Regions from separate parts of the Aliamphritea spongicola genome, predicted to be linked through region 4. Evidence: predicted binding sites of a transcription regulator. Region 4 holds the regulator's gene; each other region holds the start of a gene.

Evidence for each region. Region 4 encodes sigma-54, which starts transcription at its own class of promoters, with help from an activator protein. Its sites were predicted from a motif close to TGGCACNNNNNTTGCTNT; they were not measured.
Region 1: a site for sigma-54 is predicted at 2,116-2,133, ahead of JYB63_RS13835 (ANTAR domain-containing response regulator). Genes of this name have one in related genera too.
Region 2: a site for sigma-54 is predicted at 2,032-2,049, ahead of JYB63_RS14945 (ammonium transporter). Genes of this name have one in related genera too.
Region 3: a site for sigma-54 is predicted at 1,925-1,942, ahead of glnA (glutamate--ammonia ligase). Genes of this name have one in related genera too.

Annotation. Positions count from the first base shown of each region.
Region 1 is NZ_JAFIDL010000004.1:77,048-80,212, reverse strand. It holds gene JYB63_RS13840 (NarK family nitrate/nitrite MFS transporter) at 1-1,363, opposite strand, end outside; gene JYB63_RS13835 (ANTAR domain-containing response regulator) at 1,488-2,069, opposite strand; gene gloA (lactoylglutathione lyase) at 2,404-2,844, opposite strand; gene JYB63_RS13825 (hypothetical protein) at 2,966-3,165, opposite strand, start outside.
Region 2 is NZ_JAFIDL010000004.1:322,791-325,955, reverse strand. It holds gene JYB63_RS14950 (hypothetical protein) at 1-644, shown strand, start outside; gene JYB63_RS14945 (ammonium transporter) at 691-1,899, opposite strand; gene mnmH (tRNA 2-selenouridine(34) synthase MnmH) at 2,120-3,165, opposite strand, start outside.
Region 3 is NZ_JAFIDL010000003.1:137,603-140,767, reverse strand. It holds gene JYB63_RS10575 (porin) at 1-299, shown strand, start outside; gene glnA (glutamate--ammonia ligase) at 370-1,773, opposite strand; gene typA (translational GTPase TypA) at 2,416-3,165, shown strand, end outside.
Region 4 is NZ_JAFIDL010000009.1:55,406-58,570, reverse strand. It holds gene rapZ (RNase adapter RapZ) at 1-97, opposite strand, end outside; gene ptsN (PTS IIA-like nitrogen regulatory protein PtsN) at 99-560, opposite strand; gene hpf (ribosome hibernation-promoting factor, HPF/YfiA family) at 579-869, opposite strand; gene JYB63_RS20035 (RNA polymerase factor sigma-54) at 915-2,420, opposite strand; gene lptB (LPS export ABC transporter ATP-binding protein) at 2,461-3,165, opposite strand, start outside.

The DNA.
Region 1 (3,165 bases), on a different contig from region 4:
AAAACACCTGATACTCAACCAGCGATAACACGGTGAGATAAAACACGGCACCGACGTTACCGTAGGCACCGGTCATGCCGGCAATCTGCCCGGTAAGACGTCGCTTAATCAGGGGCACCACGGCGAATACTGCACCTTCACCGGCCTGGACGAAGAACGAGCAGGCCATGGCGGTAATCACCGCCAGAACCAGTGGCCAGCTGCTGTCGATCAGTGCCATCAGGGCATAGCCTGCAGCCAGGCCAGCGGTAAGAATCAGCAGGGTTTTACGGCGACCAAAACGGTCACTGAGCCAGCCACCACCGGGGCGTGACATCAGATTCATGAAGGCGTAGGCAGATGCCAGCAGACCGGCAACGACCATATCCAGTGAGAATACATCCGCAAAAAACAGTGGCAGCATGGAAACCACCGCCAGTTCGGAACCGAAGGTGGCGAAGTACAGCACATTCAGAATGGCGACCTGCTTAAATTCATAGCGCTCATATTCCGGCACAGGCGCAGAGAATATATGCCGGTTAATGCGGTATGCGCTGTAGCAGTCGTAAATGAAAATGCCGGTCAGTAACAGGTAAATCACATAGCAAACCTGTTCACTGAGGAGGCCGACACCGGCAGGTGATAACTTCCAGCTGAGCAGTGCCAGAGCAGCATACATTGGCAGCTTCATGATGATCAGCAACCAGAAGTCTTTTACGCTGGAGACTTCCATACCGCCGATTTTTTTGGGTTTGTAGTAGGTGGCGCCTTTGGGGGTGTTGGTGACATTCAGGTACCAGATCACACTGAAGCACAGGCTGATAAAACCACTGAGCAGCACTGCAATCCGCCAGCCTTCCAGGTTGGTAAATTCAATTAGCCCCAGCAGGATTGCCATACCCGGCAGCAGCATCGCGCCGGCAGCAGAACCGAAGTTGCCCCAGCCGCCGTAAATACCCTCAGCGGTGCCTAGTTCGTTAGCCGGGAACCATTCACTGACCATCCGGATGCCTACCACAAAACCGGCGCCGACAAAGCCCAGCAGAAAACGGGCAATGGCAGCGTCCATGAAGTCATCCGCCAGTGCGAACATGAAGCAGGGGATGCTGGCCAGTGCCAGAATGCAGGCATACACGTGACGGGGGCCGTATTTGTCGGTGAGCATGCCGACGATGACCCGGGCCGGGATAGTCAGGGCAACGTTGAGGATCAGCAGGGTTTTAATCTGTTCCCGGGTCAGGTTGAGCGATTCACCGATAACGCCCAGCAGGGGAGCGTGGTTAAACCAGACAAAGAAGGTGATAAAAAAAGCGATCCAGCTGAAGTGCAGGATCTTCATCTTCCCCTGCCAGGAAAAGAGGTTAAAGCGGGTGGTCGTGTCCATCGTTAGCTCCTTAAAATTAAAAAAGGCGCTTAAAAAGCTGTGGTTTAAACCAGCAGCTTTTAAGCGCCTTTGCCTGAAACTGTGAATGTAGGGTTGTGTGTGAATCCGGTGTCGTTTTCTGTGGTCAGTGCTCCAGAGCGGTGATCAGTTGTCTGGCCAGTTTTGCCAGGCTGATACTTTGCTGCATTGACATGTTGCGCATTGCAGTGAAGGCCTGTTGTTCGTCGCATTTGTGATGCTGCATGACCAGACCTTTCGCCTGTTCAATGAGCTTGCGCTCGTCCAGTGACCGCTCGGCCCGGGCCAGATCCTGTTGCAGGTGGCCGGTTGTTTCAAACCGCATACAGGCGATCCGGATAACAGATGCCAGCCGGTTGTATTGCAGGCCTTTTATAAGATACGCGCTGGCACCGGCCTGCAAAGCCTGTTCGGCAGTGTGCTGGTTGTCTGAATCGGTAAAGATGATCAGCGGCATCGGTTGCTGTTGCTGGAGGTGCTTTAACTGAATAAGCAGTTCCGGGCTGAGGGATGTTTGGCGGATACACAGGATATCTGTATGGCTGCGCTGAAAGTTCGCCGGTAAGGTTGAACCGCAGGTGTGGCTGACTTCATAACCCAGTCTGAACAGGGCGTCCTGCAGTGAGGCGTCGGAATCCAGTTGGTCATCTAACAGGTAGACTTGGGAATATAAAAGCGTCGGGTTCATCTGAATGGGGCTCTGCCAGTTGTAAGAATGCTGTTATCAGACTCATAAAGCAGAAAGCGTGCCAAACGGCTGGGTGAGTAACGCGGGATGGATTTTTAAATCTTAATAATCAAGGGGTTAAGATTGTTTTGATCATCAGCTTCCTTATTTATGAATGATGGCCAGTGTGCATATTCAGTGCGAAATTTTGGCGGTGCACAAATCTTGTGCTCAGGCTGACGGGGAAAAGCAAAACCACCGCAGGGGCGGTGGTTTCAGTTCAGACGGGCTTTTCAGTAGAGCTTTTCAGTAGAGCTTTTCAGATGAGCTCTTTACTCGAGTTCTTTAGATGAGCTTACCAGTGGCCGGTATTTTCCATTGAGGCCCAGGGTTCAGCAGGTGCCAGAGATTCGCCCTTTTGCAGCAGCTCGATGGAGATGTTATCCGGTGAGCGTACAAACGCCATGTGGCCGTCCCGTGGCGGACGGTTGATGGTGACGCCGGCATCCTGAAGTTTCTGGCACAGGGCATAGATATCATCCACTTCAAATGCCAGGTGGCCAAAGTTGCGGCCTTCATCATAGTCTTCCGGGTCCCAGTTGTAGGTTAGCTCCAGTAACGGGCTTTGGTGTTCCCGGGCATGGGCTTCGTAGTGAGGGTCGGCCAGGAAGCTCAGAGTAAAGCGGCCGCCTTCATATTCGTTGCGTTTGATTTCAACCAGTCCGAGAAGGTCACAGTAAAATTTCAGGGATGCGTCCAGGTCTTTTACCCGAACCATGGTGTGTAGGTAGCGCATGGTGGCCTCGTTGTTTTTATGGGCGTGATGAGAGTGGTGAATGTTCGCTGCGGCTTAAGCCGTCTCTTGTCATGTGCCTGATTCTACATAAGTTAACCGCAATAATGCAGTACCGGGCTGTTCAGAGTATCCACCAGAAGAATGCCACTGCTGAGGTGCCGGCTACCAGGCATAGCCCCAGTAAGTAGAGGAAGATAAAGAGGGTGTAGTAGCGGATTGCCAGATAACCTGCCGCGATAGCAAACCCTGCGCCAGCGACTGTTTGCAGCCAGCCGGGCCAGAATCCCGGATAGTTGTTCAGGGCAATATATGTGAGCCCGG
Region 2 (3,165 bases), on a different contig from region 4:
ATTCTAACTATCACATGCCTTATATGGACGGTGTAATGCCGCCGTTTTTCTTTGCCTGTCGGCAGGAAGGAGTGTGGTATGGCCTTAACAGCACCGCTGATGAAACGGTTAATTCCGGAGAGCTTCTGGCATGGCTGCGGGGGTTCGATGAGCGCATTGAACTGGAAACCTATCAGAACAAACGTGGTGAGCTGATGTATTGTGCCTGCATTTGCTTTCCCAATATTCCTCTTAAGCGCATGACCACTTCCCGCCTGAAGCCTTATGTGAGCAAGCACCGGCGGTCCAAAAGTGGCGGCTATTTCGTCACAGAAACAAAGTTATATTTGCCGTTAGTGTCTTCTGTGATTATGGCCAATATGCTGCAGGATCTTAAAGTGGGTTTGAATATGCTCGACGAAGTCGAGACTGTGATGGCGCACGTTAAACTGATGGAGTCCCGCAGAACTGCCTGTGCAGTTGAGGTTCAAGGAAAGGTTGGTGCAAAACTGCCAACAGAGCAGCTGGGGCGATATACAGCCGGGTATTTGCAGTATGATGCTGAAGTCAGCCGTTCAGATAAAGAAGCTAAGCAGTTGCTTAATGAGGCGGTTCGTAAAATCAGTAAGGTGTATGCTGACTGGGAAGATTTCTGTAAGGTATAAAAAAGCCCGCTTATTGACGCGGGCTTTTTGTTTCTGTCACGGAATATCAGTCCATATACATGGATTCAATTTTGTGGATTGAAAGGTCCGCGCCGTTGAACTCTTCTTCTTCATCCAGTCGCAGGCCACAGAATACTTTAATTGCACCATAGACAATTAAACCGCCAGCCACTGCAATCAGGATTCCCGCTATTGTGCCTGTAAGCTGTGACATCAGGCTGACACCGCCCAGACCACCAAAGGCCGTTGTGCCAAATATTCCCGCTGCAATGCCGCCCCAGGCGCCGCACAGGCCGTGCAGAGGCCATACACCCAGTACGTCATCAATTTTCCAGCGGTTTTGTGCGATGGTGAACATCCAGACAAACAGGGCACCTGCAACGCCGCCAACAAACAGTGCACCGATTGGGTGCATAATGTCTGAGCCGGCACATATCGCAACCAGACCGGCCAACGGACCGTTATGGATAAATCCGGGGTCGTTTTTACCGGCAAGTAATGATGCAATGATACCGCCGACCATCGCCATCAGGCTGTTTACTGCAACCAGACCTGAGATACCATCCAGTGTTTGTGCTGACATAACATTGAAGCCAAACCAGCCGATACACAGAATCCATGCGCCCAGTGCCAGAAACGGAATGTTTGACGGGGGGAAAGCCATCAGGCGGCCAGATTTATAACGGCCCTTACGGACACCCAGCAGGAGAACCGCAACTAATCCTAACCAGCCACCGACGCCGTGCACAACAACGGAACCGGCAAAGTCGTGGAAGGGCGCGCCAAAGGTGCTTTCCAGCCAGTTCTGAAAGCCGTAGTTACCGTTCCAGATAATGCCCTCGAACAAGGGGTAAACAAAGCCTACAACCAGGGCAGAGGCTATCAGGAATGGCCAGAAGCGGGCGCGTTCAGCGATACCGCCGGAAACGATTGCTGGAATGGCCGCTGCAAAGGTCATCAGGAAGAAGAATTTGACCAGCTCATAACCATTACCTTCGGCGAGGGTCTGAGCATCACTGAAGAAGGTGACATCATAGGCAATCCAGTAACCGACAAAGAAGTAAGCGACCGCTGAAAAACCAAAGTCGGTCATGATTTTTACCAACGCATTCACCTGGTTTTTCTGCCGGACGGTGCCGACTTCCAGAAATGCAAAGCCGGCATGCATGGCAAATACCATGATTGCGCCCATGAGAATAAATAGAGTGTTTGAACTCTGTACCAAGGTTTCTACAGCACTGTTAATACTATCCACAGCGGTCTCCGAAGCATTGATGCACCAATCAGAGTCAGGCGTAATTTTGCCTGCACCAATTCAGCGCGTTTGAGGTTTTTTTATGCTGCAAAACCGGGCAGATGCACCGGTTTTACGATTTATGCTTCATGTACTGCAGGAGGCGTGCCAGTTCGAGGTGGGCCAATTTGGGGGCATAAAAAAGCCGGAAAATCTCCCGGCTTTGTAAAGTTAGAATCTGTTACTTTATGTTGTGTAAGTAATCCTGACATTCCTGCCAGTTACCCCGGTATACGATCCGTTCAGCTTTGTTACCCAACTGATAGCTGTACATCGGATCGTAATACCACTCTAACAGTGGGCTTAGCCAGTTCAGGTGCTGGCTGTAACCTTCACCTTTGTCATGAGTAGCGATCGCCTGTTCCATCATTTTACGGAGTTCCCGCCAGCGTTCGCTGCCAAGGCGCTTACGTATCTTATCCAGACCGCTGAGCAGATATTCAGCGCACAGATGATTGCCCTGTTCCTCACCGTAATATTCGGTATGGGAACGGTGCATATCGATGACGTATTCCTGAAGCAGGTTATGTAACCGGGTTTCGAGATCTTCTTCCACGACAATGATGGGGGCTTGCTGCATTTTCAGGTGCAGAGAATGTGGGATATCAACGCTGCCGATAATCCGCCCTTCATCCTCCAGAATGAGTTCGCTGATACCAGTGTTGCGCAGCTTCAGTAAGTCGATTGCCAGTTTGTTTTCGAAATTGATCTGAGAACGTTGTGGTGTGACATAGCGGCCAAAGCTTGAACCCCGGTGATTAGCAGCGCCTTCCAGGTCGACAGCATTTTTTAGGCTGTTGATCAGAGGGGTTTTACGGCAGCCTGTATTGCCGCCAACAATATAAAAAGGCAATTCTTCGCAGGTTGCTTCTATCTCGTCCAGCAGGAAGTTACGCAGTGCTTTATAACCGCCGGTGACCAGTGGATAGTCAGCACCGGCTTCTTTCAGCCATTGCTGAGTTGTACGTGAGCGCAGGCCGCCGCGGAAACAGTACAGATACCCTTCAGGATTTTCTTCTACGAAGGCTTTCCAGGCTGCCATACGTTGTTCTTTAATCTCACCGCTGACCAGTTTATGGCCTAGCTTGATAGCTGCATCCTGTCCTTGCTGTTTATAACAGGTGCCTACTTTTTCCCGTTCTTCATTACTCATCAGCGGCAGGCTGACAGCAGAAGGGAATGCGCCTTGCTTAAATTCTACCGGTGCCCGCAGATCGATCATGGGGG
Region 3 (3,165 bases), on a different contig from region 4:
AAGGCTCACTTGATGCCAGCGGTTACATACTGGGCCTGAAAGGCGAAATAATGGTAACCCGGGACATCAGCCTGCTGGCCCGTACCGGGGTACTTTTCTGGGATGTGGACACAAAGAGTTTATCCGGCAATAAAAGCAGCACCGACGGTACAGACTGGTATCTGAGTGTAGGCGCTGCATACCACTTCACTGAGCAACTGGCGGTCGACTGGCAATTTTCCCGCTACGCCCTTGAAAACAAAGACAACGACAAGCTTGATATTGACACTGTTACCCTTGGCCTGACCTACAGCTTCTAGGCAGCCCAGGTTTTCCATGCCCACAAAAAAACCTCCCGAAGGAGGTTTTTTTTTCATCTGCTATCTGCGATTAAACAGAGTAGTACAGATCGAATTCTACCGGGTGAGTAGTCATGCTGACTTTCTCGCACTCTTCACGCTTCAGCGCGATGAAAGCATCGATCATGTCATCAGTGAATACGCCACCAGCAGTCAGGAATTCACGGTCGTTATCCAGAGCATTCAGTGCTTCTTCGAAAGATGCAGCTACAGTCGGGATTTCCTTCGCTTCTTCAGCTGGCAGATCGTACAGATCCTTATCAGCTGCATCGCCAGGGTGAATCTTGTTCTGGATACCGTCCAGACCAGCCATCATCAGTGCCGCGAAGCACAGGTATGGGTTAGCAGACGGATCAGGGAAGCGAGTCTCAACACGGTATGCCTTAGGGTTAGTTACGTAAGGAATACGGATAGACGCTGAACGGTTACGGGCAGAGTAAGCCAGCATTACCGGTGCTTCGAAACCAGGTACCAGACGCTTGTAAGCGTTAGTAGAAGAGTTAGTCAGCGCGTTCAGTGCTTTAGCGTGCTTGATGATACCGCCGATGTAGTACAGCGCTTCTTCACTCAGACCCGCATACTGGTCACCGTGGAAGATGTTCACGCCGTCTTTAGACAGAGACATGTGAACGTGCATACCGGAACCGTTGTCACCAACCAGTGGCTTAGGCATGAAGGTAGCAGTCTTACCGTAAGCGTGAGCAACGTTGTGTACGCAGTACTTCAGTACCTGTACTTCGTCAGCTTTGGCAGTCAGAGTGTTTGGACCAACACCGATTTCACACTGACCGGCAGTTGCTACTTCGTGGTGGTGTACTTCAATGGTCAGACCCATTGCTTCCATTGCGTCACACATTGCGCCACGCAGATCGTGCAGGGAATCAACCGGTGGTACCGGGAAGTAACCGCCCTTAACACGTGGACGGTGACCGGTGTTACCGCCTTCGATGCTGTGGTTAGAAGACCATTCAGCTTCCTGAGAGTTGATGGTGTAACCGCAACCGCTGATGTCAGCGTGCCACTTAACTTCGTCAAATACGAAGAACTCTGGCTCAGGACCGAAGATAGCAGTATCAGCAATACCGGTAGACGCCAGATAAGCTTCTGCACGCTTGGCAACAGAACGTGGATCACGCTCGTAACCCTGGCCAGTAGAAGGCTCAACGATGTTACAACGAACGATAACAGTAGAGTCTTCAGCGAACGGGTCCATAACAGACGCGCTGTCATCAGGCATCAGGATCATGTCAGATTCGTTGATGCCCTTCCAACCGCCGATAGAAGAACCGTCGAACATTTTACCTTCTTCGAAGAAGTCTTCATTCACTTCGCTCGATGGGATAGTAACGTGCTGCTCTTTACCGTGAGTATCGGTAAAACGCATATCAACCCAACGTACTTCGTTTTCTTTAATCAGCTTAATAGTCTCTGACATTATCGTCATCTCCACTGGTTTAAATTTGTCTGTTCTGTACCGTCATTGCCGATGCCGTCACCGTACAGAAAAAATATGTTTGCTAGGGCACTGGTCAAACGTATAAGGCTTACCGGCACCTTCGCCGCGACTACCGTTATGGGCAAGTCTAAAAGCAAAGCACGTGCCAACATTTAAAAGCGGATATTAAAAACTGAAAAAAGCCGCCATTTAAACAGTAATGCCGGGGTAAAACCGCCAGTAAACCTGTACAGTTCCCAATAAACATCTGACTTTCAGGGATTTTTCTGACAGCCATCTGTTTCTTTGCATTTCTGTCGCCAAACACCCTTTTACAACTATTTAAAAAAGCTGCCCGGCTGGCTTTTTCCTAACCGCCAAGCCATATCGCACCAAAACAGTGCAATCAAAGTAAGCACGCCCCATAAAAGGGCAAGACATGTAACCAACACCGGTCATCATCATTTTCGCCGCACAATATTACTGCAGTTTTACCGTCATGCCCTGTGCCAGCCCATTAAATCAGTCACTTAATGTGACATTTTGGTGATTTTTTCAAAACATGAATAAGAAACACACAGCTTTGCCCGCATTCATGTATAATGCGCGCCTTATTTATTTTGTCTGCACAGGTTCTCAGACGTGATCGAAAAACTAAGAAACATCGCAATCATTGCGCACGTTGACCATGGTAAAACCACCCTGGTCGACAAAATGCTCTCCCAGTCCGGCACCCTGGGTCGCCGTGATGAAGGCACTGAGCGTATCATGGACTCCAACGACCAGGAGAAAGAGCGTGGTATTACCATTCTGGCGAAAAACACCGCCATTGAATGGAATGACTACCACATCAACATCGTAGATACTCCTGGCCACGCCGACTTTGGTGGTGAAGTAGAACGTGTACTGTCGATGGTTGATTGCGTATGTCTGCTGGTAGACGCGGTTGATGGCCCGATGCCACAAACCCGCTTCGTTACCCAGAAAGCATTCGATCAGGGCCTGCGTCCTATCGTTGTGGTAAACAAGGTTGACCGCCCGGGCGCCCGTCCGGACTGGGTTATCGATCAGGTTTTCGATCTGTTTGACAGCCTGGGTGCCAGCGATGAACAGCTGGACTTCCCGGTTATCTACGCATCTGCCTTGAACGGCATCGCCGGCCTGGATCCTGAAGATCTGGCTGAAGATATGACGCCACTGTTTGAAGCCATCGTTGAGCACGTTGAGCCACCTAAGGTTGATACCGAAGGTCCTTTCCAGATGCAGGTTTCCGCACTGGACTACAACAGCTACGTGGGTGTTATCGGTGTTGGCCGTGTTACCCGTGGTACTGTGCGCCTGAACCACCCGGTTAAAGTTATCGACCGCGAAGGTGCGGTACGTAACGGTAAA
Region 4 (3,165 bases):
GCAGGTTATCAATGCAATAGAAGCCGATATCTTCCAGTGCCTGCAGTGCAGTACTTTTACCTGAGCCGGAGCGGCCGCTGATCACTACCAGTTTCATGTCAGTTGTTCACCTTGTAATGGATCGCTGCTGCCAGTAGTTCTTCGCCGGAGGTAGCGCTGCGCAACTGCTGACGAAATTCGGTCTGGCTGAACAGTTCTGCAAGGTTACCCAGGGTTTGCAGGTGTTCGTCGCATGCGTCTGTAGGCACGAGCAGTACAAATAACAGGTCGACAGGTGCGCCGTCGATGGCGTCAAAATCAATTGGCTCTGCCAGCTGTACCAGACAGCCGACTACCTGATTGTAGTTGTCCAGTCTGCAGTGGGGGATCGCAACGCCTTCTCCGATTCCGGTACTTCCAAGGCGTTCCCGGCCGATCAGGCCTGAAAATATGTCTTCTTCTTCAAGATCTTCTGATTGTTGGGCGATGGTTTTGCTGATGAGTTCTAAAGTGCGTTTTTTACTGCCGCCCTCAAGAGCGTGAAGCACTCTTGAGGGGGTAAGTAGATCTTTGATTAACATAGGGTTTCAGAAACGTTGCTATTTGTGATTCTTCAGTTTTTCTTTATGTTTGATGACCTGACGGTCGAGCTTGTCGATCAGGCCATCAATTGCTGCATACATGTCATCGTGTTCGTGTGTGGCGAACAGTTGGCCACCGGCTACATGAACATCACCTTCGGCTTTTTGCCGGGTTTTTTCAATGCTCAGTGTAACCTGGGCATTGGTGATGTTGTCGAAATGACGTTCCAGTTTGCTGAATTTGCTGTGCACATAGTTGCTCAGTGATTCTGTCAGTTCGACGTGGTGACCAGAAATATTGATTTGCATGGCAATCTCCTTGTTAGTGCATTACGGATGTTATCCGTAATTTCATTAAACCAGACGCTTTCGCTCATTTGAAGGTGGAATATTCAAAGACTCACGATATTTTGCGATGGTTCGGCGGGCGACTTTGATTCCCTGTTCGTCCAGCAGCTGGGTAATTTTATTATCACTCAGTGGCTTGGCAGGGTTTTCAGCAGCAACCAGTTTCTTTATCAGCGCGCGTATAGCGGTGGAGGAGCAGGTTCCGCCTCCGTCCGTACTGACGTGGCTGGAGAAGAAATATTTAAGTTCGAAGATACCCCGTGGGGTATGCATATACTTTTGTGTGGTAACCCGGGAAATGGTTGATTCGTGCATGTCCACTGCTTCAGCAATGTCATGCAGTACCATTGGCCGCATGGCTTCTTCACCTTCTTCGAGGAAGTCCTGCTGGCGCGCGACGATTTCACGGGTGACCTTCAGGAGGGTTTCATTGCGGCTGAGGATGCTTTTAATAAACCAGCGTGCTTCCTGAAGGTGACTTTTCAGGTATGTGTTGTCAGGACTGTTATCAGCCCGTTTGATTAGATCGGCGTAGCTGTCATTAATGCGTAACCGGGGAGAGGCTTCAGGGCTGAGCTTTACCTGCCAGATGCCTTTTTCCTGGCTGACAAATACGTCAGGGATGACGTATTCAGAGTGGCTGGTGGTAATCATAGCGCCGGGTTTTGGATTCAGGGACTGAATCAGGGCTACCACCGCCTGCAGTTGTGGCTCTTTCAGCCGGGTCTTACGCATCAGTAGTTTATAATCATGGCTGCCGAGAATCGGCAGGTACTGGCTGGCGACTTTACGGGCTTCTTTGAGATACGGAGTATCTGCCGGTAACTGATCCAGTTGCAGTAACAGACATTCGCTCAGGTCACGGGCAGCCACCCCCGGAGGGTCAAATTGCTGTACCCGACGCAGCACTGCTTCGATTTCATCCAGTTCTGTTTCCTGAAGGTGAGGATCATCCTGGCTGGTGAAGTGTTCGTGAATCGCTTCCAGTTCAACGCTCAGGTAGCCGTCCGGGGTAATGCCGTCGATGATATTGGTGGCAATTAACTGATCCAGTTCACTCATCGGTGTGAGGTTTAACTGCCAGTTCAGGTGGTCCTGCAGGGTTTCAACCGCAGTATCATTGGCTTCAAAGTTACTGTCGCTGAAGTCATTATTGCTGGTTGACGCCGGTGTGGCAGTCTGAAAAGTATCTTCCCACTGGCTGTCAGTGGACAGTTCATCCGGAATATCTTCATTCCAGTCGCTGTCGGCTACATGGGTTTCTTCCGGCTCGGCGCTGACGGTTTCGGTGGTTTCCTGCTTGGCAGGTGCGTCAGCATCGAGCTCGGTTTTTGCTTCGGTATTTTCTGCGGCTTCTTCTTCGCCGACTTCAAGCATAGGGTTTGAGTCGAGGGCTTCCTGTATTTCCTGTTGCAGGTCAAGCGTTGACAGTTGTAACAGCCGAATCGCCTGCTGCAATTGCGGGGTCATCGTAAGGTGCTGGCCAATCTTCAGTTGTAACGCTTGTTTCATATAACTGCTTGTACCTGTCAGAGAATAGAAGGGGAGAAAACTACAGACGGAACTGCTCGCCCAGATATGCCTGCTTCACTTGCTGATTACTCAGTATATCTTCTGGTGCGCCAGCGGCAAGGATATATCCTTCACTGACTATATATGCCTGTTCACAAATATCTAATGTTTCACGCACATTATGGTCAGTAATCAGGATGCCGATGTTCTTACTCTGCAGATGTTTTATGGTGGCTTTTATGTCGGTGACCGAAATAGGGTCCACACCTGCGAAGGGTTCGTCCAGCAGAATGAAGCTGGGTTCTGTTGCCAGGGCGCGGGCGATTTCAACCCGGCGACGCTCGCCTCCGGACAGGGCCATCCCAAGGCTGTCAGCCAAGTGCGTTACATGGAACTCTTCCAGAAGTTCTGCCAGCTTTTCTTCACGCTGCTGCTTGTTCAGCTCAGGGCGGGTTTCAAGAATCGCCATGATGTTATTGCGTACACTCAGCTTACGAAAGATAGATGCTTCCTGGGGCAGGTAGCCGATACCTTTGCGGGCCCGGTTATGCATGGCTTGTTTGGTGAGGTCCTGATCATCGAGCAGAATGGTGCCTTTGTCAGCATCTACCAAGCCGACGATCATATAAAAACAGGTGGTTTTGCCTGCGCCGTTCGGACCCAGCAGGCCAACAATCTGTCCACGCTCAATATGCATGGATACATCTTTTACGACGGATCTGCCTTTGTAACTCTTAGCCAGATT